3 regions of the Aeromonas sp. Marseille-Q7275 genome follow, and region 2 is predicted to be linked to each of the others. Evidence: predicted binding sites of a transcription regulator. Region 2 holds the regulator's gene; each other region holds the start of a gene.
The links. The regulator MetJ, encoded in region 2, represses methionine synthesis genes. The targets are predictions, from matches to a motif close to AGANNTCTAGANNTCT.

Region 1 (10,617 bases), on a different contig from region 2:
TGGCGACGCCGCTGCCGTTGTCACGGATGCGGATCAGCTTGGCGCCCCCCTTGTCGATGTCGATCTCGACCCGGTCGGCCCCCGCATCCAGGCTGTTTTCCACCAGCTCCTTCACCACAGAAGAGGGCCGCTCCACCACCTCGCCGGCAGCAATCTGGTTGGCCAGAATGGGAGGCAATATACGGATCGGCATCACTTACTCCTGAATTTCAATCTTGCGGATGATGAGCCCCTTAACCACCCAGAAGGGCAGCGCCACCACCTCTTCGCCAACCGGAATCTGGTTGGCCAGAACGGGAGGCAATATACGGATCGGCATGGCTTACTCCTGATGGTTTCGCTTGCGGGTCAAGACACGTTCAACACGGGGACGGGCCGCACCACCGCACCTTCGCCAGCAACCATTCGGTTGGCCAGCGTGGCGAAGGCCTGGCCTGAGCGCCAATCCGGACGCCCCTCGGCCCTGCCTCGCCAGCTCCCGCGCGTCAGTTTTGGGGGATATAGAGCACCTGCCCTATCTGGATATCCCGTGACTTGAGCTTGTTGATCTCCACCAGCCGCGCCTGGCTCACGCCGTGCTTCTCGGCGAGGCGGGAGAGGCTCTGGCCTCGGGTGACCACGTGGCGGATCATCCTGGACTTGTCGTTGCTCTGCACGCTTGCGACCGGCACGCTCGGCTCCTTGGCCGCCACCTTGTAGGGTTTTATCACCCCGGCACCTGAGGCGCTGCCGACGCTGCTGACCGGGGCGCCGCCATCGCTGCTGCGGCTCGGCACTGTCGCCGGCATGCGGTTGGTCACCTGCTGCCGGGGCGCGGGGGCGACCGCCGCCTTTTTCGCCGCTGGCTGACTGGCGCTGGCCACTTGCTGCCCCTTGCCCGTCATCATGGGTCCCTTGGTCGGGTGGCTGCGATAATAGCTGCGGATCCCCTCGAAGATGGCGCGGGCAAGTTGATCCTGGTAGCTGGCGGTGGCCAGCAGCTTCTCTTCCGCATGGTTGGAGATGAAGCCGGTTTCCACCAATACCGAGGGAATGTCCGGCGCCTTGAGCACCGCCAGACTGGCGTGTTCCGGCGCCTTCTTGTGCAGCCGGGCCACCCGTCCCATGGAGCGCAGTATCTGGCGGCTCACCTCATAGCCCTCGGCACGGGACTTGTCCATGGAGAGATCGAGGAAGGTCTGCGCCAGATAGGGATTGGGGTCGGATTCGGCCAACACCTTGCCTACCCCGCCCAGCAGTTCCCCCTGCTTCTCCTGCTTCTCCAGCCAGCTGCCCATCTCGCGGTTGGCGCGATTGGTCGACAGCACCCAGACCGAGGCGCCGCGCGGCGTGGAGTTGTGGAAGCTGTCCGCATGCACGGACACCAGCAGATCCGCCTTGGCCTTGCGGGCGATTTCCGAGCGCTTGTTGAGGTCGACGAAGTAGTCACCACGACGAGTCATCACGGCGCGCATGCCCGGCTCGCGGTCGATCAGCGCCGCCAGCTTCTGGGACACCGACAGGGTCACCCGCTTCTCGTAGGTGCGGCGCGGGCCTATGGAGCCGGGATCTTCCCCCCCATGGCCCGGATCGATGGCGATGACGATGGCCTTGCCCTGGCCGCCGACGGGAGCGGGCTGCGCCGTGGCGCCGCCTTTCTCTTCATAGGGCAGATCGATCACCAGGCGATGGCCGTAGGGGCCGGCCGGTGCCAGCGGGAACACCACCGGCTTGATGGAGGAGCTGAGATCCAGCACCAGACGCATGCTGCCCTTTTCAAGGGGCGTGCTCTCGCGGATCTTGCGCACCAGCTCGCTCTTGTTCTCGATGCGAGCCAGGTTGGCGGCGTTGCTCGCCCCCTTGAGATCGATCACCAGGCGGCTCGGGCCGCTCAGGGTGAAGTAGTTGAAATTGGGGGCACTGCTCATGTCGAGCACCACCCGGGTGTTATCCGGCGATGGCCAGACCCGCACACTCTTGAGCTGGTTCGCCCAGGAGGGTAAGGCCATCAGGGAGAGGGCAATAACAAGGATCAAGCGCACTGAGATGACAACCGTTCCAGAATGGCTTCGCCAATAGCAGTGCGGGCCGCAATCAGGGCCTCGCGCTGCTCGTTCACATACGTCAGGGTAATCTCGAGATCGGGGGACGGCAGCCAGCCCTCCCCTTTCTCCGGCCACTCCACCAGACAGAGGGTGTCGGCGCCGAAATAGTCCCGAATGCCCATGAATTCCAGCTCTTCCGGATCCGCCAGTCGATAGAGATCGAAGTGATAGACCTGCCAGTCGGCCAGTTCATAGGGCTCCACCAGGGTATAGGTCGGACTCTTGACCTTACCTTGATGGCCAAGCCCTTGCACCCAGCCTCGGGTCAGGGTGGTCTTGCCGGCCCCAAGGGCGCCGTGCAGAAATACGGTAGTGGCCTGCTGGCACGCCTGCGCCAGACGGCCACCCAGTGCCACAGTTGCTGCCTCGTCCGGCAGTGTCATCATCAAGGTTTTTGCCATGTTCTTCTTGTTACTTGTTACGGTGTCGGATTGACCAGACGGCGGATCCAGGGCAGCAGATCCGATGCCAACATGCCCCGCTCACCCTCGGCGGCGGCCAGGTCGGCGGCCTCTGCGTGGATCACTGCCCCCAGTCGCGCGGCCATGCCGGCAGACCAGCCCTGGGCCAGGAGGGCGGCGATTATACCAGATAACAGATCCCCCATGCCGCCACTGGCCATGCCGGGATTGCCTTCGTCGCAGAGGCTGATGCACTGGCCATCGCAGATAAGCGAGCCCGCCCCCTTGAGCAGCACGACGCCGCCGTATCGCTGCTGCAGCCGCGACACGGCGGCGAAACGATCCGCCTCGACCTCGGCGACGGCGCACCCCAGCAGGCGGGCCGCCTCCCCGGGGTGGGGCGTGAGCACCCAATTATCCTGATGACGGGGTGCCTGCGCCAGCCAATTCAATCCATCGGCGTCCAATACCAGGGGCCCGCTGGCGCTGAGGTGGTGTTCGAACTGGGCCCTTCCCCACTCATCCTGACCGAGCCCGGGCCCCAGCACGCGCACCGTGGCCCACCCCTCGTCCGTCCCGGCCGGGCATCCCATCAGCTCTGGCTGCACCAGGCTGGCGGGGAAGAGTCCGGGTGCTGGCACAGTCGCACCAGACCCGCCCCCGCCCGCAGGCAGGCCTGCCCTGCCAGCAGTATGGCCCCTGCATCCCCAGGTTGCCCCCCACCAGCAGCACCCTGCCGTGCTTGCCCTTGTGAGCCGAGCGGGGACGGGGGGTGAGCAGACTCTTTAGGCGGGGATAATCCAGGCGCTCGGCGGCGGGCACCAGGCCGGCCTCGGGCACCACCCCGAGGGGATCCCAGTCGAGCTGGCCGACGCCGTCCACCCCGTCGGCGGTGAGCATGCCCTGCTTGATGCCGATGAAGCTGAGGGTGCGGGTGGCGTGCACCAGGGCCCCCATGGCGCGGCCGGTGTCGGCATTGAGCCCGGAGGGGAGGTCCACCGCCAGAACCGGGGCATTCAAGCCATTGATTGTTGCGACGATCTTTGTCATTGGCGAGGAGAGGGGGAGCTGGACACCGGTGCCGAGCAGTGCATCTATCACCAGATCCGGCGCAGGGAGCGAGGCCCCCTCGAGCGCATCGGCCATCATCACCTCCCCCCCCGCCGCCAGCCACTCGTCGGCGGCCCGCCTGGCGTCCCCTCTGAGCAGGCCTGGCGCCCGGGCGGCTATCACCAGAGGCTCGAGACCGAGTCGACGGGCGAGACGGGCCAGCACATAGCCATCCCCCCCGTTGTTGCCCGGGCCGACGAAGATCCACCAGTGGTGACTCTGGGGCCAGTGATGGCGGGCATAGCTGCACAGGGCGGCACCGGCCCGCTCCATCAGGGCGTAGAGGGCTTGCCCCTCACGCTCGGCCCAGCGCTGCTCCATCTTGCGGATCTGTTCGGCCCGCCACAGGGGCTGTGCTAGACTGATGCCTTGTTTTTTGCCGATAGCGTCCTCGATACCCTCTACCATGACGGCTCCCCACCTTCATCATCCACTGGCCCGGCACCTGGCCTGGCATATGGCGTGCCATGACGGCACACGGCCCTCGTCACGCTCGGTGCCACGGGCGCCATGCCGCTGCCAGCAGGCAGGTGAGGCACAATGACGGCCGCCGAACTCGCGCAACTGGCCCACGATATCAAGCTCTGGGCACGGGAGCTAGGATTTGACCAGGTCGGCATCACGGACACGGGTCTCGCCCTCGAGGAGCCCAGGTTGCAGGCCTGGCTGGATGCGGGTCATCACGGCACCATGGATTACATGGCGCGCCACGGCATGATGCGGGCCCGGCCCCACGAGCTGCTGCCGGGCACCCTGCGGGTGCTGTCGGTGCGGATGAACTATCTCCCCTTCGAGGCGGGCTTTGCCGCCACTCTGCGCGATCCGACCCTGGGCTACATCAGCCGCTATGCCCTGGGGCGCGACTACCACAAGGTGCTGCGCAACCGGCTCAAGCAGCTGGGGGAGCGCATCGAGCAGCGCTGCCAGGCGCTGTTGCCATCCACGCAGGAAACCCCGGGGGAGTGGCGCCCCTTCGTTGACTCCGCCCCCATACTGGAGCGCCCCCTGGCGGCCAAGGCTGGGCTGGGCTGGGTGGGCAAGCACTCGCTGCTGCTCAACGAGTCGGCCGGCTCCTTCTTCTTTCTCGGGGAGCTGCTGGTCAGCCTGCCGCTGCCCGTCGATGCCCCGGTGGAAAAAGAGCAGTGCGGCAAGTGCGTGGCCTGCATCAACATCTGTCCGACCGGCGCCATTATAGCCCCTTACGTGGTGGACGGGCGGCGCTGCATCTCCTATCTCACCATAGAGAACGACGGCCCCATCCCGGAAGAGTTCAGGCCGCTGATGGGCAACCGCATCTACGGCTGTGACGACTGCCAGCTCATCTGCCCCTGGAACCGCTATGCGGATGCGAGCCCAGAGCCCGACTTCAGCCCGCGCCCCAACCTGCACCGCCCCCCCCTGCTCGACCTGTGGCAGTGGTCGGAGGCGGCATTTTTGAAGCACACCGAAGGCAGCCCCATTCGCCGCATCGGCTATCAGCGCTGGCGCCGCAACCTGGCGGTGGCGCTGGGCAACGGCCCGGCCAGCAGCGATGCCATGGCGGCCCTGCAGCAGGCGCTTCCCGGCGCCGAGCCCATGGTGGCCGAACACATCGAGTGGGCGCTGGCGACCCTGGCAGCACGCCAGGAGAAGGAGAACAAGAAGACCCGTTTGCTGATCCGCTGCATCGAAAAAGGCCTGCCGGATCACGCATAAGCGATCTGGCCCTTGCCGGATGACAGCACTTTTTTCATGCTCTGCCGACCATTGACCATAGGCACAATAAAAGGAAGATTCGGATGCAGATGTTGGGAGTAGATATTGGCGGCTCCGGGATCAAGGGCTGCCTGGTGGACACCGAGACTGGCGAACTGATTGGCGAGCGCCACCGCATCGCCACGCCGCAACCGGCCACCCCGGCCGCCGTGGCGCACACCCTCAAGGCGCTGGTCGAGCATTTCCAGTGGAAGGGCCCCGTGGGGTGCGGCTTCCCCGCCACCATCCACAACGGCATCGCCAAGAATGCCTCCAACATCGACAAGAGCTGGATCGAGACCGACGCCGCCCACCTGTTCGCCGACGTGACCGGCCTGCCCTGCCACGTGCTCAACGACGCCGACGCGGCCGGGCTGGCCGAGATGCGCTTCGGCACGGGCCGGGATCGCAAGGGGGTCATCATCCTCATCACTGTGGGCACCGGCATCGGCACCGCCGTGTTCGTCAACGGCCAGCTGCTGCCGAACACCGAGCTGGGCCACCTCATCCTGGAAGGCATGGTGGCGGAGCACTACTGCTCGGATGCGGTGCGCAAGCGCGAGGATCTCTCCTGGAACCGCTGGGGCAAACGCTTCAACAAGTATCTGGCCCGCCTCGAGTTCCTCTTCTCCCCCGATCTCTTCATCCTGGGAGGCGGCAGCGCCGCCAAGCTCGACAAGTTCATCGACCGGATCGAGACCCGGGCCCCCCTGGTGGCGGCGGCCAACCTCAACCAGGCCGGCATCATAGGGGCCGCCCTCTACGGTGCGGCCCGGCAAGAGGGCTGACCCTCCCCGACAACGCCGCAAGAGGCCCGAGCCGGGCCTCTGCCATGGCGCCCTAGAGATCGTCGAGCCGATGGGCTCCGTGCACCAACCGGGTCAGCCGGGCCTCTGCCATGGCGCGCTAGAGATCGTCGAGCCGATGGGCTCCGTGCACCAGCCGGGTCAGCCGGGATTGCGCCATGGACGCCAGGGAGCTCAGCAGCGCGGCCGTGTCCGGCGTGGGGCACTCCCGGGCCAGGCGCCCCAGTTCGCCAACGAGTTTCTCCTCCTGCCGCGACACCAGGGCCACTATCTCCTCGGGCTGGGCACCGGCGTGCAGAGCCAGACGCTGGCAATCGGCCAGCAGATCCACACCAAACCCCTGATCCAGCCAGGTCTCCTTGACCCCGCTCCCCATCTGCTCCCGATAGTCGTGCAGGTGGGCCGCCGCCGCGTCCTCCCGCCCTTGCAGATAGGCCAGCAACATCCGGCTGCGCTCCCCATCCACCTGGGGGATCAGGCGCCCGTAACTGCGCCCCTGCTGCTGATGCAGTTGTTCGAGGTAAAGCATCAGGTCCTTGATCTGTTGAAATCGCATCTCTGCCTCCTCTTGCCGTCCACCTCCTGCCAGTATAAAAAAACGCCGCGCCCTCCCCGGATAAAAGCGGTCGTTTTTTGTTCTACATCAAAGGGATGGGAAAGAAAAAGAAGAAAACGAGGAGAAAGGGGCAAAGAGATTTCTCCCTGTCATGCTGGCAACTGGCCGCCAGCGCCCAGGGAGAGGTCGTGACAAAACGGGGGAATCATCGAGTTAAGGAGAATTATCCAGGTTATATTCGGACGAGTGATTTCAAATCAGAATCTAATATTGAAGCCGTCGGTTTACCCCTCTTTCCTTAGTCAGCGAGCGGGAATCCTTATCCATTTTTTAGACGTCTAGACGTAGAAACATGCGTTGACACAGCCATCCGGACATCTTAGCATCATCCTCCATGATGGCAGAGCAACCCAGTGAAACCTCTGCCCAATTCACCCGCCTGTAGCGCCCTGTGCTTTAAGGCTGTTAGCACGGAAGAATCCATGATTAAGTTGATCGGTCTCAACAAAGTCTACGGTAAAGGCAGTGACGCCGTGCACGCCCTGCGTGACGTGAGCCTGCATGTGCCACAAGGCAAGATCTTCGGCGTGATCGGCGCCTCAGGTGCCGGCAAGAGCACCCTGATCCGCTGCGTCAATCTGCTGGAGCGCCCCACAGAGGGCCAGGTCATCGTCGACGGCCAGGATCTCGTGGCCCTGAGCGAACGGGATCTGACCCAGGCTCGCCGCCAGATCGGCATGATCTTCCAGCACTTCAACCTGCTGGCCTCCCGCACCGTGTTCGCCAACATCGCCTTCCCGCTGGAGCTGGCGGGCTGGAGCAAGGCACAGATCCAGACACGGGTAGACGAACTGCTGGCCCTGGTCGGGCTGGAAGCCCGTGCCCACGCCTATCCGTCCGAGCTCTCCGGCGGCCAGAAGCAGCGCGTCGCCATCGCCCGCGCCCTGGCTCCGGCCCCCAAGGTACTGCTGTGCGACGAGGCCACCTCGGCCCTCGACCCCCAGACCACCCGATCCATCCTGAGCCTGCTCAAGGAGATCAACGTCAAGCTGGGGCTCACCATACTGCTCATCACCCACGAGATGGACGTGGTGAAGGGGATCTGTGACGAAGTGGCCATCATCAGCGACGGTCGCCTGATCGAGCAGGGAGAAGTGGCCTGGTTCTTCAGCAACGCCAAGACCCAGCTGGCCCGTGACTTCATCCACTCCACCATCCACCTGGAAGTGCCCCAGGAGTACCAGGACAGGATGAGCAGCGAGCGGGTGGCCAACAGCTATCCCCTGGTGAAGCTCGGCTTCACCGGTGCCACCGTCGATTCGCCGCTTATCTCCGAGGTGAGCCGCCGTTTCAACATCGACATCAGCATACTGAGCGCAGACATCGAATACGCCGGTGGCGTCAAGTTCGGCTTCCTGCTGGCGGAGCTGTTCGGGGATGAGGCCCAGTGCGAGGCCACCCAGCAGTTCTTCATCGACAACCACATTCAGCTGGAGGTAATGGGCTATGTCCGAAGCAATGACTAATCTGCTGCGCCCAATCCTCGGCGACTCAGCCATCTTATCCAGCTGGAGGTAATGACTCATGTCCGAAGCCATGATTAATCTGCTCATCACAGCCCTCGGCGACACCCTGATCATGGTGTTTGCCTCCGCCCTGTTCGGCTGCCTGCTCGGCCTGCCGCTCGGCGTGGCACTGCACGTGACCAAGGCGGGCCAGATCCTGGCCAACCCGCTGCTGAACAAGATCCTCGGCATCATCGTCAACGTCGGCCGCTCCGTGCCCTTCATCATACTGCTGGTGGCCATCATTCCGCTGACCCGGCTGATCGTCGGCACCAGCATAGGCACCATAGCCGCCATAGTGCCGCTGACCGTGGGCTGCATCCCCTTCATCGCCCGTCTGGTGGAAGGGGCCCTGATGGAAGTGCCGGACGGCCTGCTCGAAGCCGCCAAGGCCATGGGTGCCAAACCCTTGCAAATCATTGCCAAGGTGCTGCTGCCCGAGGCCCTGCCCGGGATCCTCAACAGCATCATCATCACCCTCGTCACGCTGGTTAACTACTCCGCCATGGCCGGTGCCATCGGGGGGGGCGGCCTGGGCGATGTGGGTATTCGCTACGGCTACCAGCGCTTCGACCCTACCGTCATGCTGGTCACCGTGGTCATTCTGGTGGTACTGGTTCAACTCATCCAGAGCGCGGGTGAGCGCCTGGTCAAACAATGTGATCATCGTTAATCGTCGATTTCTGACAGGAGGTTTTTATGAAATTGGGCATTAAATCCGCTGCGGCTGCGCTGCTGGCAACTCTGGTACTGGTCGGCTGCGGTCAGAAGGAAGAGAGCAAGACCCTGAAAGTCGGTGCCATCGCCGGCCCCGAGACCGAACTGGTCGAGACCGCGGCCAAGGTGGCCAAGGAGAAATACGGCCTGACCGTCGAGATCGTCACCTTCTCCGACTACGTCACCCCGAACGTGGCACTGAACGACGGCAGCGTCGACGTCAACGCCTTCCAGCACAAGCCCTACCTGGATGCCCAGATCCGTGATCGCGGCTTCAAGCTGGTGCCGGTTGGCAACACCTTCGTCTACCCGATCGCCGGTTACTCCAAGAAGATCAAGGCCCTGTCCGAGCTGAAAGACGGTGCCCAGATCGCGGTGCCGAACGATCCGACCAACCTGGGTCGCTCCCTGATCCTGCTGGAGAAGCAGGGCCTGCTGAAGCTGAAGGAAGGCGCCGGTCTGGAAGCGACCGTGCTGGACATCGCCAGCAACCCGCGCAACTTCAAGATCGTCGAGCTGGAAGCCGCTCAGCTGCCCCGCTCCCTGGAAGATGTTGATCTCTCCATCATCAACAACACCTTCGCCGGTCAGATTGGCCTGACCCCGACCGAGAACGGCCTCTTCGTCGAAGACAAGGAGTCCCCCTACGTCAACCTGATCGTTGCCCGCGAAAACAACAAGGACGACGAGAAGGTCAAGGAGTTCGTCCAGGCCTTCCAGACCGACGAGGTCTACAAGAAGGGGACCGAGCTGTTCAAGGGCGGTCTGGTGAAAGGTTGGTAACCACTCACTCTGTAAAAAAGGCCACGTCAAGCGTGGCCTTTTTTTTTGCCCCCGTTATCATAGCCAGAAGCACGGCAACACGAAAAAACAGAACAACAATGAAGAAATGGTATCTGGCCTACTGCAAACCCAAGGAAGAGGCCCGCGCCCGCGCCCATCTGGCGGCTCAAGGCGTCGAATCCTATTACCCCATGGTGGAAGTGGAGAAGCTGCGGCGTGGCAAACGGGTCCCGCAGCGTGAACCCATGTTCCCCAACTACCTGTTCATCTACGTGGATCTGGAAGTGGTGACCCCGGTCACCCTGAAGTCCACCCGCGGCATCAGCCGCATCATTCACTTCGGCAAGGAGTGGAGCCCCGTCAGCAGCCAGCTGATCTACCGGCTGATGAGCCGGGACGACAGCGACGAGGCACGCGCCAGCTATGCCCGCCTGCCGACGCAAGGGGACAAGGTATTGATCGAATCCGGCCCCCTGGCCGGGTTCGAGGCCATCTATCTGGAGCCGGATGGGGAGAAGCGGGCCATCCTGCTGGTCAGCCTGCTCAACCAGGAGACCAGCAGCAGCTTCGACAACCAGGCCTTCCGACGTCTGGACTGAGCCGGCAGCGAGAAGCGCCCCATGCCTGCTGACCTGCCTGCTCAACCAGGAGACCGGCAGCAGCGTCGACCACCGGGCCTTCCGGCGGCTGGACTGAGTCGGCAGCGAGAAGCGCCCTATGCCTGCTGGTCAGTCTGCTCAACCAGGAGACCAGCAGCAGCTTCGACAACCAGGCCTTTCGGCGGCTGGACTGAGTTGGCAGCGAGAAGCGCCCTATGCCTGCTGGTCAGCTTGCTCAATCAGGCAACCGGCAGCAGCGTCG
Region 2 (10,617 bases):
ATCGGTGCGCCAGCGGCTGGCTCGCCCGGATCAGGGCATCTCCTTTACCGAGTTCTCCTACGCCCTGCTGCAATCCCAGGACTTCGCTGTGCTCAACCAGCGTCTCGGCTGCACCCTGCAGATCGGCGGCAACGATCAATGGGGCAACATCACCAGCGGCATGGATCTCACCCGGCGACTGCATCAGGCCCAGGTTCATGGTATGACGCTGCCCCTCATCACCAAGGCGGATGGCACCAAGTTCGGCAAGACGGAAGGGGGGGGCATCTGGCTGGATCCGGCGCTCACCTCGCCCTACGCCTTCCATCAGTTCTGGCTCGGCACGGCGGACGAGGATGTCTACCGTTTCCTGCGCTACTACAGCTTTATGCCGCTGGCGGCCATCAGGGAGCTGGAAGTCGAAGATGCGGGTCGGCAGGGGCGCAAGCAGGCCCAGCAGGTGCTGGCGGACGAGTTGACCGAACTGGTGCACGGCAAGGGGGCACTGGCGGCGGCGCGGCGCATCGGCGAGCTGCTGTTTTGCGGCGACGTGGCCCGCCTTGGGGAAAGCGATCTCGCCCAGCTGGCCCAGGATGGCATGCCGAGCTGCCGTATCGAGAAGGAAGCGGATCTGGTGACCCTGCTGGTGGAGAGCGGTCTGGCGAGTTCGAAGCGCATCGCCCGCGAGCTGCTGGGGGCGGGTGCCATCAGCCTCAACGGCGCGATAAGACAGGATGAACGGCTCAGTGCGGCGGACTGGTTGTTTGGCCGCTACCTGCTGCTGCGCCGGGGCAAGAAGCAGTACCGGCTGGTGGAGTGGGTGGACTAGCCCGCCCTCAAGGAGAAAGGGCTGCCCAGGCAGCCCTTCTGTTTGTCCGCTTGCTCATGGGGTCTGTGACTTCCCCATTGATGCGCAAAATGCCGATTCACACGGCCAGCGGCAATAACTCGGCGTAGTCGCGGATCGCCGGGAAGGCGGTAATCTGCTGCCCCGGCTGGCGACTGTCCGGGTTCTGTATGGCGAGCTGATAACCGATGCCGTAGTCGGCGGCGGCGCGCAGGATCCGCTCGCTGTCATCGACGAACAGGGTGCGGGCCGGATCGAATGCCAGTCGTTCTGCCAGCGCCTGCCAGCAGTGCTGGCTCTCCTTCGACCAGCCGAGCTCATGGGTGCTCACCATGAGATCCAGGTGGCTGGCGAGATCGAGGTGCGCATCCTTGACCGACAGGCTGGCGGGGTGGGCATTGGTGAAGAGTACCAGCTGCTTGCCCGCCGCCCGCAGGGCGGCCAGGAAGGGAATGACGTGGGGCCGCCACTGGATCTTGTCCAGTATCTCCTGCTTGAGGGCGCGGATGTCGAGCCCGAGGGTCCGGCTCCAGTAGTCGACGCAGTACCAGTCGAGGGTGCCGCTGACGGCCTGATAGTGGGCATCGATCTGCGCCTTGGCGTCGGCCAGCGGCAGGCCGAGGCGCGCAGCGTAGCGCTCGGGCACCAGCTGCTGCCAGAGGTGGCTGTCAAAATGAAGGTCGATCAGGGTGCCATCCATGTCGAGCAGAACTGTGTCTATCTGGTGCCAGGGCAGTGGGGTGGGCATGGGGCCTCTTTGTGTCGGACTGGGTGGGGAAAACGGGGGGCATTATAACGGATTTTTCAGGCACCTTTCCGGCCCTTGCCCCGTGGTGTTCCCTCGGGGAGTCGTTTACTCTTGAAGCACTCTTTTTTAACGAGCAGTCAGCCCAGATGAGTGACCCCCACAAGTGCAAACCCGAACACGTCCGCGTCGAGGCCATGGCCCATGACAAGCGCAAGCCGGAGATCATCAAGGCCGAGCTGGTGGCCGAGAGCCGGCTGTTCAAGGTGGAATCCCTGCACCTGAAATTCAGCAACGGGGAGGAGCGGGTCTACGAGCGGATGCGCGGCGGCAACCGGGGTGCCGTCATGGTGGTGCCCCTGTTCGATGCCCACACCCTGCTGCTGGTGCGCGAATACGCGGCGGGCACTCACTCCTACGAGCTGGGCTTCCCCAAGGGGCTGATCGATCCGGGCGAAGATGCCTTCGAGGCGGGCAACCGGGAGCTGATGGAGGAGGCGGGCTTCGGGGCCCGTGACCTGATCCCCCTCAAGCAGGTCTCCCTGGCCCCCGGCTATTTTTCCAGCCGGATGGACATACTGCTGGCGCGGGATCTCTACCCCGAGCAGCGGGTGGGCGACGAGCCCGAGCCCCTCGAGGTGATCCCCTGGCCCCTCAATCGCATCGACGAATTGCTGGCGCGACCCGACTTCACCGAGTCGCGCAGCATCAGTGCCCTGCTGCTGGCCAGCAAATGGCTGGCGGAGCAGGAAAGCTAGCCCAAACGTGGGTAAAGGTAATAAAAACAGAGGATAACAAGATGCAGGAGTTGTTGGCCTGGATACCTGGGGTCAAGGAGATAGCCCGCGAAGCGGGACGTATCCTTCACGAAATCTATCACGGCGGTCAGTTCGAGCGTCAGCTGAAGGAGGATGCGACCCCGGTCACCAGTGCCGATCTTGCTGCCGATGCCTACCTCAAGCAGGCGCTGTCGGCGCTCACCCCCCATGTGCCCGTGCTGACCGAAGAGGCGGCCGATGTGCCCTTCAGCCAGCGAGCCAACTGGCGGCAATACTGGCTGGTGGACCCCCTCGACGGCACCGGCGAGTTCATCGCCGGCAGCGGCGACTTCGCCACCCTGATCGCCCTGGTGCGGGACAATGTCCCGGTGCTCGGGGTCATCTATGCCCCCGAGGCCGACGTGCTCTACTGGGCGGTGCGCGGCCACGGCGCCTTCAAGGAGGTGAATGACGAGGTGTACCCCATCAGCGCCATGCACCACGAGCACGACCAGCCCGACTCCCTGGTGGTGGCCATCAGCCGCCGCCAGAAGCTGGAGAACCTGACCCGCCGCCTCAACCCGGCCATCAACTACGAGCTGATCCCGCTTGGCTCCAGCTCCCTCAAGTCCTGCCTGGTGGCGGAAGGGGCGGCAGACTGCTATGTGCGGCTCGGTCCCACCGGCGAGTGGGACACCGCCGCCGCCCAGTGCATCGTCGAGGCGGCGGGGGGGCGCATCCTCAGCCTGGCGTTGCAACCGCTCAGCTACAACGAAACGGAGTCGCTGGAGAACCCTGACTTCATCGTGATGGGGGACCCGGATCTCGCCTGGGGCAAGATCCTGACTCACTGAGCCGGTTGAAATGTAGCCAGTTCATCCAATCAGGCGGCCCCGTGGCCGCCTGATCGCCTGGTGTGATCCGCTGGCTTGGCGCGGCATATTCAGGTGTATTCGCTACTTAAATGGATTGCTGTAGTGGATCATCACAATCAAACCCAAAGTGCTGGCATCTATTTTCAGGTAATTCTGAAAACTTCGTATTGGTCAAAATAAAAAATCGACCAGTGGTTATATTTTGGTTTTATATTTCGTTAAATTCGCCGTTTAAAGGTTTAACCGAACAGGGCGGGCTGGAAATGCCGCCCAATCTCACTGGCTGAGCCTGGCTTTGCCAGTGAGATCTGCCAATGCCGTTTTTTGAGAATTAAATGCTAAAGGAGCACAATATTTTTAGATTTTAATACTATATATAAGTGGTTTATCAATGAGTTCATCTGCAGAGGTCACCCGGGAGCTATCTGGTTCCCCATCCATCAGCCGCACTGGCTGGCGTCGTCACGATACCCACTGGGTCATCAGCCTGTTTGGCACCGCGGTCGGCGCCGGCATACTGTTCCTGCCCATCAACCTGGGTCTGGGGGGCATCTGGCCCCTGGTCATCGTCGCCGTGCTGGCGGGCCCCATGACCTTCCTGGCCCACCGCGGGCTGGCGCGCTTCGTGCTCTCTTCCTCGCGCCCCCACGCCGACTTCACCGAGGTGGCGGAGGAGCACTTCGGCAAGATGGCCGGTCGCCTCATCTCGGCGCTCTACTTCCTCTCCATCTTCCCCATACTGCTCATCTACGGCGTCGGGCTCACCAACACGGTGGAGAGCTTCATGATCAACCAGCTCGGCATGGATGCCCCGAACCGGGTGATGCTCTCTGGCCTGCTGGTGTTCGCCATGATCGCCGTGATGATGGCGGGGGAGAAGGCGATGCTGCGGGCCTTTGCCTTCATGGTCTACCCGCTGGCGGCCATTCTGGCGGCGCTCTCCTGCTACCTCATTCCCCAGTGGCACTGGCCGGAGGCGACCGCGTTCGAGGGGGCCAGCTTCCTCAACACCGTCTGGCTGGCGCTGCCGGTCACAGTGTTCGCCTTCAGCCACGCCGCCGCCATCTCCGGCTTTGCCAACGTGCAGCGCCGGGAATATGGCGAGCAGGCCGAAGCCAAGAGCGGCCTGATCCTGCGCAACACCACCGTCATGCTGGTGGGCTTCGTGCTCTTCTTCGTCTTCTCCTGCGTGTTGAGCCTCTCCCCGGCCCAGCTGGCAGAGGCCAAGGCCCAGAACGTCTCCGTGCTCTCCTATCTTGCGAACATCACAGACAACCCTGTGATCGTGACCCTGGGGCCGCTCATCGCCTTCATCGCCATCAGCTCCTCCTTCCTCGGCCACTTCCTCGGCGCCCGGGAGAGCCTGAAAAGCCTGATCGCCAAGCCCACAGGGCTGTCGCTGGCCAAGGCGGACCGGCTCGGCATCGCCCTGATGTTCTTCGCCATCTGGGGCGCCGCCGTCATCAACCCGGGCATCCTCGGGCTGATGGAGACCCTCTCCGGCCCCGTCATCGCCATGATCCTCTTCATCATGCCGGTGGTGGCCATCTACAGGGTGGAGGCGCTGGCCCGCTTCCGTCAGGGCTGGGTGAACGGCTTCATCCTGCTGACCGGTTCGCTCTCGGTCTCGGCCCTGCTCTTCAGCCTGCTGAAGTAACTGCGGCGCGGTGGTTAAAAAGAGAAGAGGCGACCCCGGGGTCGCCTCTTCTCTTTCATGGGGCACAGGGCCTCAACCCAGCTTGGCGCCGTTCTCCACCGCCTGCTCCGGGATGGCCATCACCACGGCGCCATCGGCCCGGTAGAAGCCGGTCAGCAGAAACTCCGACTGGATGGGGCCGATCTGCTTGGCCGGGAAGTTCACCACGGCGACGATCTGGCGCCCTACCAGATCCTCCGGCTGATAGAGATCCGTTATCTGGGCGCTGCTCTTGCGCACCCCGAGCTCGGGGCCGAAATCCGCCCACACCTTGTAGGCGGGCTTGCGCGCCTCGGGGAAGGGCTCGACCCGCACCAGGGTGCCCACTCTCAGCTCCACCATCTCGAACTGCTGCCAGCTTATGGTCTGCATCTTGGCTCCTCCTTTCACACACCATGCATTGACCCCAGCATGCCTCGAAACGGCAGCCCCTGTCTTCGGCAAGGAGCCGGACTGTTATGGCTGCGGGCCGTTTTGCTGGCGCCAGCGGGAGGGGGTGAGGCCCGTCTCGGCCAGGAAGCGCTCGGCGAAGGCTCCCTGATCCTGATAGCCGCAGCGGCTGGCCACCTCGCCTATGGGCAGGGCACTGTGAGCCAGCAGGGTGCGTGCCAGCGCCATGCGCCGCCCGCGGATGTAGTGGGAGGCGCTCATGCCGAACTGCTGGCGAAAGGCGTGCTTGAACTGGCTCTGGCCGAGGCAGGCAACAGCGGCGAGCCGCTCGTTGCCAAGGGGCTCGGCGAGGTGGGCCTCGATGTGGCGCTGCACTCTTGTCATGCGGGGGGCCAGGGTGGGGCCCATGCCCTGACCCTGGGCCAGGAGGCCCAGCCAGACCTGCTCCATGCCGGCCACATGACGGCCCTGACGCACCATCTGATGGAGGAAGGCGAGGTAGTGGCGCTGGGGCTCGTCCAGGGGGATGAAGGGGCGCTCGCCAAGGGCCTCGGGCAGCCAGTGGCTCTCCTGCACCAGGAAGGAGAGCGCCGGGTCGGCGGCGTAGTCGTGGCGAAGACCGGGGGCGATGACGCAGGCAAAGCCAGGGGCGAGGCGGCGACCCTGGCCCTGCACCTCGATCTCGAGGGGGCCGTCCAGGGGGATCACCAGCTGGGCGAAGTCGTGGCTGTGGCTGCTGATGTCGCTCTGGTAGCGGCGCAGGCTGAACGGGCTGGGGGCGGATAGGGATGACGCGGCACCGGGCCGCGTCATCGAAGAGGGGGGATTATGTGCCATGGGCCACCGGATTACTCGGCGTCGAAATCTTCGATCTCTTTGCCGAGCGCCTCCATGATGGCGCGGGCCTCGGCGGGGACGCTGTCCGGATGATCCTTGCGCAGATCGTCGTCACAGGGCAGCGGCTGACCGGTGAATGCGTGCAGGAAGGCCTCACAGAGCAGCTCGCTGTTGGTCGCATGACGCAGGTTGTTCACCTGGCGACGGGTGCGCTCATCGGTCAACACCTTCAGCACCTTGAGCGGGATCGAGACGGTAATCTTCTTGACCTGTTCGCTCTTCTTGCCGTGCTCCGCATAGGGGCTGACGTAGTCGCCGTTCCACTCTGTACCCATGTTCCACCTGTTCTCGTTTGGCCGTGAGCGCGGATTTTAACCCTTAAGGAATTCAATGGCAATCCAACAGCAAAGCCATTTAGACGTCTAGAAGTGTTGACGGCTTTTTTAAGGTGGCGTAGTGTGATGCACCATGGGCCGGCACTCCGGCCAGCGCAAATGAGAGCGGGGCAGGACGATCCACGAGGCGGACCGGCTCCGGCAACACATCAAGGAGAGTGACATGACCCACAAGGCCACCCTGGCGGTACGCACCGGGATTGAGACAGACACACAACACGGTGCCGTGGTGCCCCCCATCTACCTCTCCAGCAACTACACCTTTGCCGACTTTGGCGAGCCCCGTCAATACGATTATGCCCGCTCAGGCAACCCGACCCGCACCAATCTGGCGGACGCCCTGGCGGCCCTTGAAGGGGGCGCCGGCGCCGTAGTGACCGGTACCGGCATGGGAGCCGTGCACCTGGTGACCACGGCCCTGCTCAAGGCGGGGGATCTGCTGATCGCCCCCCACGACTGTTACGGCGGTACCTGGCGCCTGTTCGAGTATCTGGCGGCCAAGGGCCACTACCGGGTGCAGTTCGTCGATCAGGGAGACGAGTCGGCGCTCGCCGAGGCCCTGGCGCAGCAACCGGCCCTGGTGTGGGTAGAGACCCCCTCCAACCCGCTGCTGCGGGTGGTGGACGTGGCCGCCATCGCCGCCGCCTCCCATGAGGTGGGTGCCAAAGTGGTGGTGGACAACACCTTCCTCTCCCCGCTGCTGCAACAGCCGCTCTCGCTGGGGGCCGACGTGGTGGTGCATTCGACCACCAAGTACATCAACGGCCACTCCGACGTGGTGGGCGGGGTCGCGATCGCCAAGGAGGCCGAGCTGGCCGAGTCCCTGGTGTGGTGGGCCAACTGTCTGGGGCTCACCTCCGGCGCCTTCGACTCCTACCTCACCCTGCGCGGTCTACGCACCCTGGCGCCGCGCCTGCGTGCCCATCAGGAGAATACGGACAGGATCCTGGCCTTCCTGCAGCAGCAGCCGCTGGTCAAAAAAATCTATCATCCCAGCCTGCCGAGCCACCCGGGCCACGAGATTGCGCGCCGTCAACAGTCCGGCTTCGGCGCCATGCTAAGTTTTGAACTCGATTGCAACGAGACGGGGCTGCGCGCCTTCCTCGCGGCGCTGCGCCTCTTCTCGGTGGCGGAATCCCTCGGCGGGGTGGAGAGTCTGGTGGCCCATCCGGCCAGCATGACCCACAGGGCCATGACTCCGGCGGCGCAGCAGGCGGCGGGCATCAGCGCCCAGTTGCTGCGCCTCTCGGTGGGCATAGAACACGGTGAAGACCTGGTGGCCGATCTGGCTCAAGGCTTTGAACAGGCGCAGTTGGCACAACAGGCAGAGCAGGTGAAGTAATGGAACAGCAACAGCAAGGAGAGAGTGCGGTGGCGGCAGAGAGAGCCTTGAAGCGGCGTCATGTGCACAAGTTTGGCGGCAGTAGCCTGGCGGATCCTGTCTGCTATCGCCGGGTCGCCAGCATTCTCGAACAACAGGCCGAGCAGCAGGGCGGTGGCAGGGAGCTGGTGGTGGTCTCCGCCGCCGGCAAGACCACCAACCGGCTGATCCAGCTGGTGGAACTGGCCGAGGCGGGTGACGAGGCCGCAGGGGAAGCCATCACTGCCCTGCACGCCTACCAGCAGAGCCTGATCGACGGCCTGCTGGAGGGGGAGTTGCTGCTCGACTTGAGCCAGCAGCTGACCGATGACATGCAGCAGATCGCCAAGACCCTGGAAGGGCAGTTTGATCGCTTCGAGCGCAACGGCCTGTTGGCCTTTGGCGAGGTGTGGTCGGCGCGCCTGCTGGCCGCCCTGCTCAGCAGCCGCGGCGACAAGGCCATCTGGCTCGACGCCCGCAGCTTCCTGCGCGCCGAGGATGGCGCCCTGGTCAAGGTCAATACCGCCATCTCCAGCGAGCTGCTCAAGGCCCGCTTGGCGGAGCATCCCGGCCGCATAGTGGTGACCGGCTTCATCGCCGCCGACATGGAGGGGCGCTCCTTACTGCTCGGCCGCAACGGATCCGACTACAGCGCCAGCCTGCTGGCCGCCCTGGCGGACGGGGAGTCCACCACCATCTGGAGCGACGTGGCCGGTGTCTACAGCGCCGATCCGCGCCGGGTGAAGGAGGCGCGCCTGCTGGAGCGCCTGAGCCTGGCGGAGGCCAACGAGCTGGCCCGCCTCGGCTCCTCGGTGCTCCATTCCCGCACCCTGCAGCCGGTGGCCGACAGCCGCCAGCGCCTCACCCTGCGCTGCAGCTACAACCCGGACGAGGGCTGCACCCACATACTGCGCCGGGCGCCGCGCTCCGGCGGGGCGCGCATCGTCTCCTCGGTGGATCAGATAGCCCTCATCGAGCTCAAGGTGCTGCCCCAGACAGGTTATGAGCAGACGGTGGCGGCTATCGAGGCCCATCTGGCCCGCCATCGCCTCCACCCGCTCACCCTGCAGCGCCAGCCGGATCGGCGGGTGCTGCGCCTGGCCTACACCCTGGAGGTGGCGCAAGGGGCCTTCGAGGTGCTGCGGGACTTCCAGCTGCAGGGCAGCTTCACTGGCCTCATCCAGAAGGAGGGGTTCAGCCTGGTGGCCCTGGTGGGGGCAGGGGTGACCGACAACGCCGAGCAGTGTCACCGCTTCTACCAGCTGCTGGCGGATCAGCCCCTGGAGTTCGTCCAGGTGGCCCGAGATGGCCTGAGCCTGGTGGCCGTGCTGCGCCAGGTGGTGCTGGAGCCCCTGCTCATCGCCCTGCACAGCGCCCTGTTCAGCCGCCCGACCCGGGTCGGTCTGGTGGTGTTCGGCAAGGGCAACATAGGGGGTCACTGGCTGGCGCTCTACGCCCGGGAGAAGGCGCGGCTCGAGCACGAGCTCAATCTGGCGCTCACCCTCTACGGGGTGTTCGACTCCAAGGGAGGCCTGCTGGATGAAGAGGGGCTGGATCCCCTCAAGGTGCGCGACAACTTCAACCCCAGGCCGCTTATCTGGCCGGAGCTGCTCTCCCAGCTGGAGCAGCACGGTTTTGACTCCCTGATCGCCCTCGACATGACCGCCAGCGAGACGGTGAGCCGCTACTACCCGGACTTCGCCCAGCTCGGCTGCCACATCATTGCGGCCAACAAGTTTGCCGGCGCCGCCGACAGCGAGTTCTACCAGCGCATCAAGCAGATCTGCCGCGATCATCAGGTGCAGTGGCGCTACAACGCCACCGTGGGGGCCGGGCTGCCCATCCAGTCCAGCATCCAGATGCTGCGCCAGAGCGGGGATCGCATCCAGGGAGTCTCCGGCATCTTCTCAGGTACCCTCTCCTGGCTGTTCCAGCAGTATGACGGCAGCCGCCCCTTCTCCGAGCTGGTGGACGAGGCCTGGCAGCACGGTCTGACCGAGCCGGATCCACGGGAGGATCTCTCCGGTCAGGACGTGCGCCGCAAGCTGCTCATCCTGGCGCGGGAGGCGGGCTTCGAGCTCGACTCCGCCGACATCGAGCTGGAGAACCTGGTGCCCGTCTCCCTGCGCAAGGTGAGCACGGATCAGTTCATGGACAGGCTGAAAGAGCTGGATGATCCCATCCAGACCGCGTTCGAGGGGGCATGCCGGGTCGGCAAGGTGCTGCGCTACGTCGCCCGTTTCGAGCACGACGGCAAGGCGCGGGTCGGGCTGGAGACCCTGGAGCCCCACCATCCGTTCGCCAACCTCCTGCCCTGCGACAACGTGTTCGCCATCGAGAGCGACAGCTATCGCACCAACCCCCTGGTCATTCAGGGGCCGGGGGCGGGGCGCGAGGTGACGGCCGCCGCCATTCAGTACGACTTGTGGCAGATCTGCGCCAGCCTGTAAGAACCTGTTCACGATCTTACTGCGAGGTCGTGATCAAGGCTCATGTGCTGCTCGCTTGTTTGTAACCAAGAGGGCTCACGTATATCTATACGCTCCGGTTCCTGCGCTGCTCTTTACCTTGCTGACGGCCTCTCGCGACAGATCGTAGAAAGGTTCTAAAGCGGTATAAAGAGAGGAAAACAGAAGAGGCGCCCTTGGGCGCCTCTTCTCGTTGGTGGTCGCAATGCCTTACCAGAACAACTTGCCCAACAGGGGGGCGAGCAGCACAGTCGCCATGCCGGCTAT
Region 3 (8,833 bases), on a different contig from region 2:
GGCTGCCCGGCCTGCCCCTCAAGAGCGGCGGGGGCTACGAGAGGGCCTTCTGCCTGCTGACCCTGGCGCTCGCCGGGTACTGGGTGCATGGGAATGGGGGCTTAGGCGCCTTCTAGCCCGGCATCAGTCGATGCGGCTGGCGGTTCTGGTCAGGGTGAGGTAGTCGGCGAGCACCGGCAGCCCCTGCAGGTGACGGCGCAGCATGTCGAGGGCGGCGAAGGCGAGGATCCGGCGGCCGCTCTCGGGATCCGGGTGACTTAGCTTCACCCGCTGGCCGATTCGCTGGCCGTCTGCGCACAGCAGCAGCGGCACGCCGTCGGGGCCCGCACTGCCTATGGTCAGGCTGGGTTCCCGTCCGCTGCATGTCAGATGGTCGAGCTCGCTTGGGAGGTGGTGGCTGAAGCTGGCCTCCAGCCCCGGATGGGGGTGGCACATGGCCAGCAGGGCGCCCCGGCTCTCCCCTTCCTGCAGGCACAGCGGCCGCTCCCCCAGCAGGGCCAGGATCTGCTGCGCCGGCGCCTCGTGGCCCCGTCCCACCAGCCAGGGGGCTATCTCCCCGAGCAGGCGCACCTCGGCGGCCGCCATGTCGGCGGCGCTGGCGCCGTGGCCGATGAGTTTCAGCTCGATGAGGGGCATGGAAGAGCGGTAGCCGAGCTCGATGCCCGCAGGCCAGGGCGCCCCATCCAGCTTGTCCGAGAGGGCGGATTCCGAGATGCCGAAGGTGTAGAAGCGGCGCAGCTCGGTGTCCGTCTCTTCCCCCGCCAGCGCCTTGAGGCGCGGCAAGATCTGCTCGCGCACCATCTGCTTGAACTCGAACGGCACGCCCGGGGTGAAGAAGAGCCGGCTCTGGCCGTGGCTGGCCGGGTGGCTGACCACGAAGCCGCAGGCGGTGCCGACCGGGTTGTCGAGGATCTCGCAGTCCCGGGGCAGCCAGGCCTGCTTGCTGTTGCTCTGGGCCATGATGCGGCCCCGGCTGGCGTAGCGCTCGGCCATGGTGGCGAGCCAGTCGGGGAACAGGGCGAGCGGCTGCTCAAAGGCTTCGGCCGCCGCCTGGGCGGTGAGATCATCCGCGGTGGGGCCGAGCCCCCCGCACACCAGCACCACCTCGGCCCGGTCGGCGCTCTCCTGCAAGGCGGCCTTCAGATCCGCGAGGTTGTCCCCCACAGTCAGGCGACGGCGCACCTGCCAGCCTTGCTCCAGCAGCAGGGCGCTGAGCCAGGCGGCGTTGGTGTCCACTACCAGGCCGGTCACTATCTCGTCCCCCGTGCTGATGATCTCGATACGCATGCAGACTCCTTGGATGGTGGACCCCGATCAGGGCTTGTTGTGCTCGAAGTAGTAGCTGATCCGGGTGCGGGGGTTGAGGTACTCGAACACCGCCGGCGGCAGTCGCTTGGGGTGGATCACCTTGGCAATGGAGAGCTCGGCCTGCTCGAGATCTATGATGGCCGCCTCCTGGCGCGGGATGCGGGGATCGTACACCAGCACCGCGGGGTAGAGCAGGCGGGAGGCGTTGACCGACATCACCAGCCCGACCTGACCGTTGGAGAGCTGCACCACGCTGCCGGGCGGGTAGATGCCCATCAGGCGGATCAGCATGCCGAGGTGGTCGGTGTTGAACTGGGCCTTGCGCTGCTTGTAGAGGTTGCCGAGGGCCGAGTAGGGCACCTTGGCCTGCAGGTGGCAGAGGTTGTCGTACTCGTTGATGAGGGAGACGATCTGGGTCAGGGGGTCGAGCTGATCCCCCCTGAGCCCCTGTGGCCCGCTGCCGTCCAGGTATTCGTGGTGGTACTGCACTATGCGCTTCGCCGGCTCGGGGAAGTCACTGGCCAGGCTCAGCAGCTCCAGGCCGTAGCGCGGGTGCTGGGCCATCAGATTCTGCTCCGGCTTGGTCAGGGGGCTTGTCTTGCGCAGGATCTGGCTCGGGATCTTCAGCTTGCCGATGTCGTGGAACAGGGCCCCCATGCCGACCTGGCGAATAGCCTCCGCCGGCAGCTTGCACTCCCTGGCCAGCAGCATGCTGAGCACGCTGACGTTGAGGGAGTGGAACTGGAGGCTGTTGCCATCCGCGCTGTCGGAGACCAGGTGCAGCACCATCTCGTCCACCGACAGCAGTTGCTCCGTCATGGCGTTGATCAGCTCCTGGGCCTCATTGATGGCGTTGAGGGGGCGGGACTGGATCTTGCCCATCAGGTTGCGCACCTGGGCCAGGGACTGCTGGAAATGCTTCTCGCACTGCTGCAGATCCCGGCGATAGCGCTGCAACTGCTCGATGCGCCTGGTCTTCTCCTGCTGCATCTCCTGCTGGCGCCCGACCAGATCGTCAGCGCCATCCGGTGCGGGCTGCACTTGATCGAGGGGCTTGGGGGGGGCGTCGCTCTTGTCGGGGATGATGGTCACCAGCTTGAGACCGAGCCGGCGGATCAGCTCTATCTCCTCTTCACTCTTGAGTTTGAAGCTGGAAAACAGGAAGGGGTGCTCACGCCATCCCAGTGGCAGGGAGACGTAATTGCCGACTTGCAGCCGATCGACCGAGATCTTGATTCCTGTCATGGGGTTGGGCACGAGAGACACACAGAGCCGTATGCTAGTCAAAGGCAGGGGTGAATACAAAAGGTATCTGATGACAGGATGAGCGCTTTATTATAGGCTTCTAGATGTCCAGACATATTTACCGATGCAGTACAGGGAGTCAGCATGCCGATCAAGATCCCGGACCAGTTGCCCGCCGCCGAAGTGCTGGGGCAGGAGAACATCTTCGTGATGACGGAATCCCGGGCCGTCACCCAGAACATCCGTCCGCTGCGGGTGCTCATCCTCAACCTGATGCCCAAGAAGATAGAGACCGAGATCCAGCTGATGCGGATGCTCTCCAACTCGCCCTTGCAGGTGGACGTGGATCTGCTGCGCATCGACGATCGGGAGTCGAAGAACACGCCCCAGGCGCACCTGGAGAACTTCTATCACGACTTCGAGCAGGTGCGTGGCAACAACTACGACGGCATGATCATCACGGGGGCGCCGCTCGGGCTGGTGGAGTTCGAGGAGGTGGTCTATTGGCCGCGCATCGTCGAGATCATCGAGTGGTCCCATCAGCATGTGACCTCCACCCTGTTCCTGTGCTGGGCGGTGCAGGCGGCGCTGAAAGCCCTGTATGGCATGGAGAAGCAGACCCACGGCGAGAAGCTGTCAGGGGTCTATCGCCACCACCGCCTCGACGAGCACGAGCCGCTGCTGCGTGGCTTCGATGACGAGTTCGTTGCGCCCCACTCCCGCTATGCGGCCTTCGACGGGGATCTTATCCGCGCCCACACCGATCTGCAGATCTTCGCCGAGTCCGAGGAGGCCGGCGTCTATCTGGCGGCGACCAAGGATTGCCGCCAGGTGTTCGTCACCGGTCATCCCGAATACGATGCCCTGACCCTGGACGGCGAATATCGGCGGGATCTGGCGGCGGGCCTCACCCCCGTCATCCCGGTCAACTACTACCCGGGCGACAATCCCGATCAGGCCCCGCGCGCTACCTGGCGCAGCCACGGCCACCTGCTGTTTTCCAACTGGCTCAACTACTACGTCTATCAGCTCACCAGCTATCGGCTGGAGGACATCGGCAAGGTGTTCACTTACGAGCAGCCCAAGGGCCAGGTGTAGGGCCGGCGCACCCGCTATGGCTGAAAGAGATCGGCAAGGTGCTCAGCTATAAATCGCCCAAGAGGCAGGTGTCATAGGGCCGGCGCACCCGCTATTGGCCGGAGGAGATCGGCAAGGTGCTCAGCTATAAGCCGCCCAGGAGGCAGGTGTCATAGGACTGGAGGAGATCGACAAGGTTTTTACCTGCGAGCACTCCAAGGGCCAGGGCACACTTTAGTCGGCCCCGGCCAGTCGCCGCCCCCGGGTGTCGAGCCAGTGGTGGTGGCAGGCCAGGGTGAAGGCGCCGGGCCGCCTGGCCCGGATGGTGGCCATGGCCTCCGGCTGGGGCTGGCCTAGGGCCATCAGCAGCAGGGCCGCCACCAGCCCGGTGCGACCGCTCCCTCCGTGACAGTGAATGGCCAGGTGTCTGCCCTCGCGCAGCAGGGAGAGCAGTTGCGGCAGCACGGGGAGCCAGGCTTGCTCGAAGGCTTCATCGGGGGCCTCATCGTCCGCTATGGGCAGGTGGAACCAGGCCAGGCCCCTGGCCTTGACCAGTGAGCCGAGGGAGCCTGCGCCGCGTGCGGCCAGCTCATCCTTCGTCATCAGCGTGAGCACTCCGCCGGCACCGGCCAGCTGCAACTGGGCCAGGGCGAGCGGCATGGCAACCTGCTGGTTGCCGGGGCAGGGGGTGAGCAACAGCTGGCCGTCGAGGCGCGGAACCTCCAGGCTCCAGAAGGGGTGGGCACTGAGCATGAGGATCCTTGTCGGTGCTAATCGGGTGTCAAACGAACTTGTTGGCCCCCTGTTTGAGTGCGGCACAGCATAGAGGGCGCGGGTGCGATGTCAATCTGCGTTGTGTTCGGCCCGGTTTACGGGCAGAGTCTAAAAAAATAGAGCGATGGAAGGAGTAGAGATGAGAAACCTGGATCAACTGGACTTGGACATCCTGGCCCATCTGTTTCGCGATGCGGGCATGACCAACAAGGATTTGGCGGCCCTGGTCGGGGTGGCTCCCTCCACCTGCCTGGAGCGGGTGCGCAAGCTGCAACAGGACGGGGTGCTGAAGGGCGCTCACTGCGAGGTGGATTATCAGGCCCTGGGCGGCCATATCCAGGCCATGGTCTCCCTGCAGCTGGCGCGCCACAGCCGGCAAATCATAGATGCGTTTCGCGATGCCATCCTGGCGTTGCCCGAGGTGATCAGCCTGTTTCACATGGGTGGCAAGGATGATTTCCTGGTGCACCTCTGCGTCGCCGACACCGAGCACCTGCGCAACTTCGTGTTCGATCACTTCACCTCACGGGAAGAGGTGGTACACCTCGAGACCTCCCTGGTGTTCGAGCACAGATTCAGCCGATCCCTGCCCTGTTTCACCCATCCCTGAGCGCCAGGACGTCCAGCTCTGAAATAGATCTGCATGATGTCAGCTGGCCTTGAGCCCTTGATACAGAAACGAGAAAAGCCAATGAGTTGCCTCATTGGCTTTTTGCCGTGGGTGATGATCAGGGTCTGGTCGGCTGGATCTCCTTGGGCTCCAGCGTGATGACCGCATTGCCGGCGGCACCGGGATACTGGTGGTAGCTCTGGTCCTGCTCCAGGGTGTAGAAGGTATCCAGGTAGTCGTCGTTGTTGGTCATCCAGGAGTTGGGCAGTGCCTTGACGATGCGACCGCCGAGATCGAGGAAGGGCAGGGCTTCCGGCACGCCACCCGCGGTGAAGCCGAGCTTGAGGGCCTCGATCAGCAGGGCGCTCAGCTCCTTGTAGTTGACGTTGTCATCCTGCTCCATCATGACGAGGTCGACCGCGCCCCAGCGATAACGATCCCAGTACACCAGGATCTGGTTCGGGCTGTAGTCTGTGTTGTCATGATCGAGGTAAGGCATGTCGACTATGTCCACCACGGGTTCGTCCCGGCCGGGATTGACCCCGGCCACGACGGCGTAGACCTCGGCGGCGCCGAGCAGCCAGGGCTCCTGATCATCGCTGAGCCTGATCTTCTTGAGGATGCTGGTCTTGAGGGGAACCGTGTTGCTGGCTGCACGGGGGGCCGCCTGGATGTCGGCGGCAGCCAGCGCCTTGCGCATCACCTTCAGGCCGGCATTCTTGGCCTTGACGGGGTCGGTCTCAACTACCAGCACGGGTCGCTCCGGTGGCTGGTTCACGTCGAGGTAGACCGGATTGCCGGCGCCATCGAACGCTTCGATGGCGCTCCAGCTCTTCTCATCGCCGCTTGGCACGTAGGCAATCAGTGGCTCTGTTCCCTGTTTGAGCGCATTAGCCTGCTCGGGGTTGGCCAGTCGCAACTGCATCAGCTGTTTGACTTCCCCCTCCAGCCCTTGGCGGTTGATGGCGGCTTGGTTGGCATCTGTGGCCTGCCGTTTGAGGCGTGGGCTCGCCTTTTGCAGCAGGTTGGGCAGCGGACTCTGGTATTCCTGATTGGCGAGCAGGGGCAGCAGATTCTTCTGCTGCAATGCGAGCTGGCGTGCCAGCTCCCTGTCCGTGTCGGCGGCATGGGCACTGGTGGCGCCCAGCAGGGTCAGCAATAAAATGACAGCCTGATTCCTCATTCTTCTTCTCCAGTATTGAGTCTGACAGAGGCGCGCATCGGGAAGAATCTGCGCCTCTTCTTCACTAGACGGGAGTTGGGTTCGGCTGTGAAGCATCCTTGCCGAATTATGTGTTGTGTCTCACTGGGGTCTCCCCAGATGGTCAGGTCAGGCGCGGAGCCGGTTGACTTGATGCAGCGCCACACCGACCAGCAATCCCCAGCAGGCGGAACCGACCCCTAGCAGGCTGATCCCCGAGGCCGTGATGAGGAAGGTGAGCAGTGCTGCTTCCCGCTCTTCATCCTGCTGCAGCGCGCCGTGCAGGCTGCTGCCTATGGTACCGAGCAGTGCCAGTCCGGCCACGCAGGTCACCAGGGCGGTGGGGAAGGCGCTGAACAAGGCGACCACAGTCGCCCCGAAGCAACCGGTCAGCAGGTAGAAGCAACCCGCCCACACGGCGGCGGGCCAGCGACGGTTGGCATCGGGATCCACCTCCTTGCCCATGCAGATGGCGGCCGTGATGGCGGCCAGGTTGAAGGCGTAGCCGCCGAAGGGGGCCAGCAACAGGCCGGTCAGGCCGGTCCAGCCGATCAGGGATGAGGTGGCCGGTTGATAGCCATGGGCACGGAGGATCGCGATGCCGGGCATGTTTTGCGACGTCATGGTGACGAGGAACAGCGGCATCGCTATCCCCAGCACGGCGTTGATGGAGAAGGTCGGCGAGATCCACACCGGGCTGGAGAGCTGCCAGTGGACCTCAGCCAGTTGCAGCTCGCCCCTCAGGACGCAGAGCAGCATGCCGGTGGCCAGGACCAGCACCATGGTATAGCGGGGCCAGAGGTGGCGGCCGAGCAGGAAAGCCAGCAGCAAGGCGCCAAGCAGCAGGGGATCCTGGGGGGCCACCTTGAACAGGTCCAGCCCGAATCTGAGCAGCACCCCGGCCAGCATGGCGGCGGCCAGGGGAGCCGGAATGTGGTGCATCAGCCGATCGAACCAGCCGCTGATGCCGCACAGGGTGATCAGCAAGGAGGAGATGATGAAGGCACCTATGGCCTCCGCCAGGCTGAAATTGCCTAGGCTGGTGATGAGCAGGGCGGCCCCCGGCGTTGACCAGGCGGTCAGCACGGGGGTGCGGTAATAGAGGGAGAGGCCGATGCAGCTCACACCCATGCCGATACCCAGCGTCCATAGCCAGGAAGATACCTGGGCTGCATCGGCGCCGGCGGCGGTAGCCGCCTGAATGATCAGTACGACCGAACTGGTATAGCCAACCAGGACGGCGATTAGGCCTGCGACCAGATGAGGGAGAGCAAAGGGCATGGCGACATCCTTGTGTATGCTGATAGCTTGTGCGTTATTACGTACAATGTGGCTTTGACTATAGCGACGTGCGCTATAGCGCACAAGGCGAAGATGCAGCATTCGGGAGAGGGCGTATGCAGGAGATGAATCGGCACCTGGCTCAGCGATTGAAAGGGCTGCGCGCCGAACTGGGGTGGAGTCTGGATGTGGCTGCCCGCGAGACGGGGGTGAGCAAGGCCATGCTGGGGCAGATAGAGCGGGGGGAATCCAGCCCGACGGTGGCGACCCTGTGGAAGATCGCTACCGGGTTTCGGGTCTCCTTCTCCAGCTTTATCGAGCCGACCCCGGCAGTGGCGGGGGAGACGCTCTATCGCATCGCCGATGACATTCGCCAGCAACCGGCGGGCGAAGGCATGCAGGTGGCGCCCCTGTTTCCCTATGAAGACCGGTTCGGTTTCGAGCTGTTCGAGTTGACCCTGCTACCCGGCTATCAGCGGGAATCTGAACCCCATGAGCCCGGGGTGACCGAACATGTAATCGTCATCAGCGGTGTGATGGAGGTGCTGGTCGATGGGCTGTGGCGCTCGCTGGATCAGGGAGAAGCCGTACGCTTCGCCGCCGACCGTCCCCATGGTTACCGCAATCTGGGAATAGCCCCGGCCGTCTTCCACAACCTGATCCACTATCCTGCCATTCGCCCCTGATGGTTAACCCGGACGACCATCGGCTCTGGGGCGGGTCAGGATGGGGGTATAGACCCAGACAAACAGACCATAGGCCGCTATCCAGCTCCAGCCGCTCAGGTTCCATCCCGTCAGTGTCAAGGTAGGCCAATGCAGAGGGAGCAAGACCCGCACGAAGGCTGAGAGGATCACCAGCGCGAATGCCAGGGTGATCCTGCGCCCGACGTGCAGGGCTCTGCCGCTGTGACCGAGTGACACCCTGGCAATCATCCCGAGGATCATGGTGCCCATGCAGCCAGCACTGAGAAGATGACTGGCGAGGGACAAGCTGAGAGGCAGCCCCGCAGCCTGGGCCGGGAGGGCGAGCAGGCCAAGGGGAATAAACAGGTAAGCCAGGTGCAGCGACCATAGCAGGGGCTGTGCCAGGGTGGTGCCGGGTCGCCAGCGCAATTGCCTGCCCAGATGCAAGCCGGCCGCCACTATATATAGAGGCACTATATATAGAGAGTTGATCCATGAGCTAGGCAGCAGCCAGAGCAGCAGGATCAGCCAGAGAGAGGCCAGTGCCCCGCGCTCCAGCCAAGGGCTGGGCGGCGCCTTCTCCTGACCCGTGCCCCTGGCGGTGAAGAAGGGAATCACACGTCCGCCCATCACGGCAATCAGGGTGGTGAA

Region 1: the regulator MetJ is predicted to act here: its motif matches at 7,024-7,039, upstream of metN (methionine ABC transporter ATP-binding protein MetN).
Region 3: the regulator MetJ is predicted to act here: its motif matches at 2,656-2,671, upstream of metA (homoserine O-succinyltransferase MetA).

Annotation. Positions count from the first base shown of each region.
Region 1 is NZ_CBCPLW010000017.1:46,348-56,964, forward strand. It holds gene mutL (DNA mismatch repair endonuclease MutL) at 1-193, opposite strand, end outside; gene ACWPWQ_RS15795 (hypothetical protein) at 197-319, opposite strand; gene ACWPWQ_RS15800 (N-acetylmuramoyl-L-alanine amidase) at 486-2,021, opposite strand; gene tsaE (tRNA (adenosine(37)-N6)-threonylcarbamoyltransferase complex ATPase subunit type 1 TsaE) at 2,012-2,485, opposite strand; partial or broken gene ACWPWQ_RS15810 (NAD(P)H-hydrate dehydratase) at 2,503-4,003, opposite strand; gene queG (tRNA epoxyqueuosine(34) reductase QueG) at 4,136-5,290, shown strand; gene ppgK (polyphosphate--glucose phosphotransferase) at 5,374-6,117, shown strand; gene ACWPWQ_RS15825 (hypothetical protein) at 6,236-6,691, opposite strand; gene metN (methionine ABC transporter ATP-binding protein MetN) at 7,174-8,217, shown strand; gene ACWPWQ_RS15835 (methionine ABC transporter permease) at 8,276-8,929, shown strand; gene metQ (methionine ABC transporter substrate-binding lipoprotein MetQ) at 8,956-9,756, shown strand; gene rfaH (transcription/translation regulatory transformer protein RfaH) at 9,855-10,355, shown strand; partial or broken gene ACWPWQ_RS15850 (transcription/translation regulatory transformer protein RfaH) at 10,475-10,549, shown strand.
Region 2 is NZ_CBCPLW010000015.1:3,507-14,123, reverse strand. It holds gene tyrS (tyrosine--tRNA ligase) at 1-808, shown strand, start outside; gene yrfG (GMP/IMP nucleotidase) at 906-1,574, opposite strand; gene nudE (ADP compounds hydrolase NudE) at 1,721-2,329, shown strand; gene cysQ (3'(2'),5'-bisphosphate nucleotidase CysQ) at 2,371-3,183, shown strand; gene ACWPWQ_RS14495 (aromatic amino acid transport family protein) at 3,596-4,861, shown strand; gene ACWPWQ_RS14490 (tRNA-binding protein) at 4,934-5,272, opposite strand; gene ACWPWQ_RS14485 (helix-turn-helix domain-containing protein) at 5,357-6,103, opposite strand; gene metJ (met regulon transcriptional regulator MetJ) at 6,139-6,462, opposite strand; gene metB (cystathionine gamma-synthase) at 6,686-7,864, shown strand; gene ACWPWQ_RS14470 (bifunctional aspartate kinase/homoserine dehydrogenase II) at 7,864-10,332, shown strand; gene ACWPWQ_RS14465 (LrgB family protein) at 10,561-10,617, opposite strand, start outside.
Region 3 is NZ_CBCPLW010000018.1:943-9,775, forward strand. It holds gene ACWPWQ_RS16060 (metal-dependent hydrolase) at 1-116, shown strand, start outside; gene ACWPWQ_RS16065 (molybdopterin-binding protein) at 124-1,287, opposite strand; gene ACWPWQ_RS16070 (HD-GYP domain-containing protein) at 1,315-2,553, opposite strand; gene metA (homoserine O-succinyltransferase MetA) at 2,698-3,651, shown strand; gene ACWPWQ_RS16080 (phosphatase domain-containing protein) at 3,865-4,383, opposite strand; gene ACWPWQ_RS16085 (Lrp/AsnC family transcriptional regulator) at 4,544-5,014, shown strand; gene ACWPWQ_RS16090 (DUF3103 family protein) at 5,133-6,197, opposite strand; gene ACWPWQ_RS16095 (benzoate/H(+) symporter BenE family transporter) at 6,345-7,496, opposite strand; gene ACWPWQ_RS16100 (helix-turn-helix domain-containing protein) at 7,613-8,182, shown strand; gene ACWPWQ_RS16105 (NnrS family protein) at 8,186-8,833, opposite strand, start outside.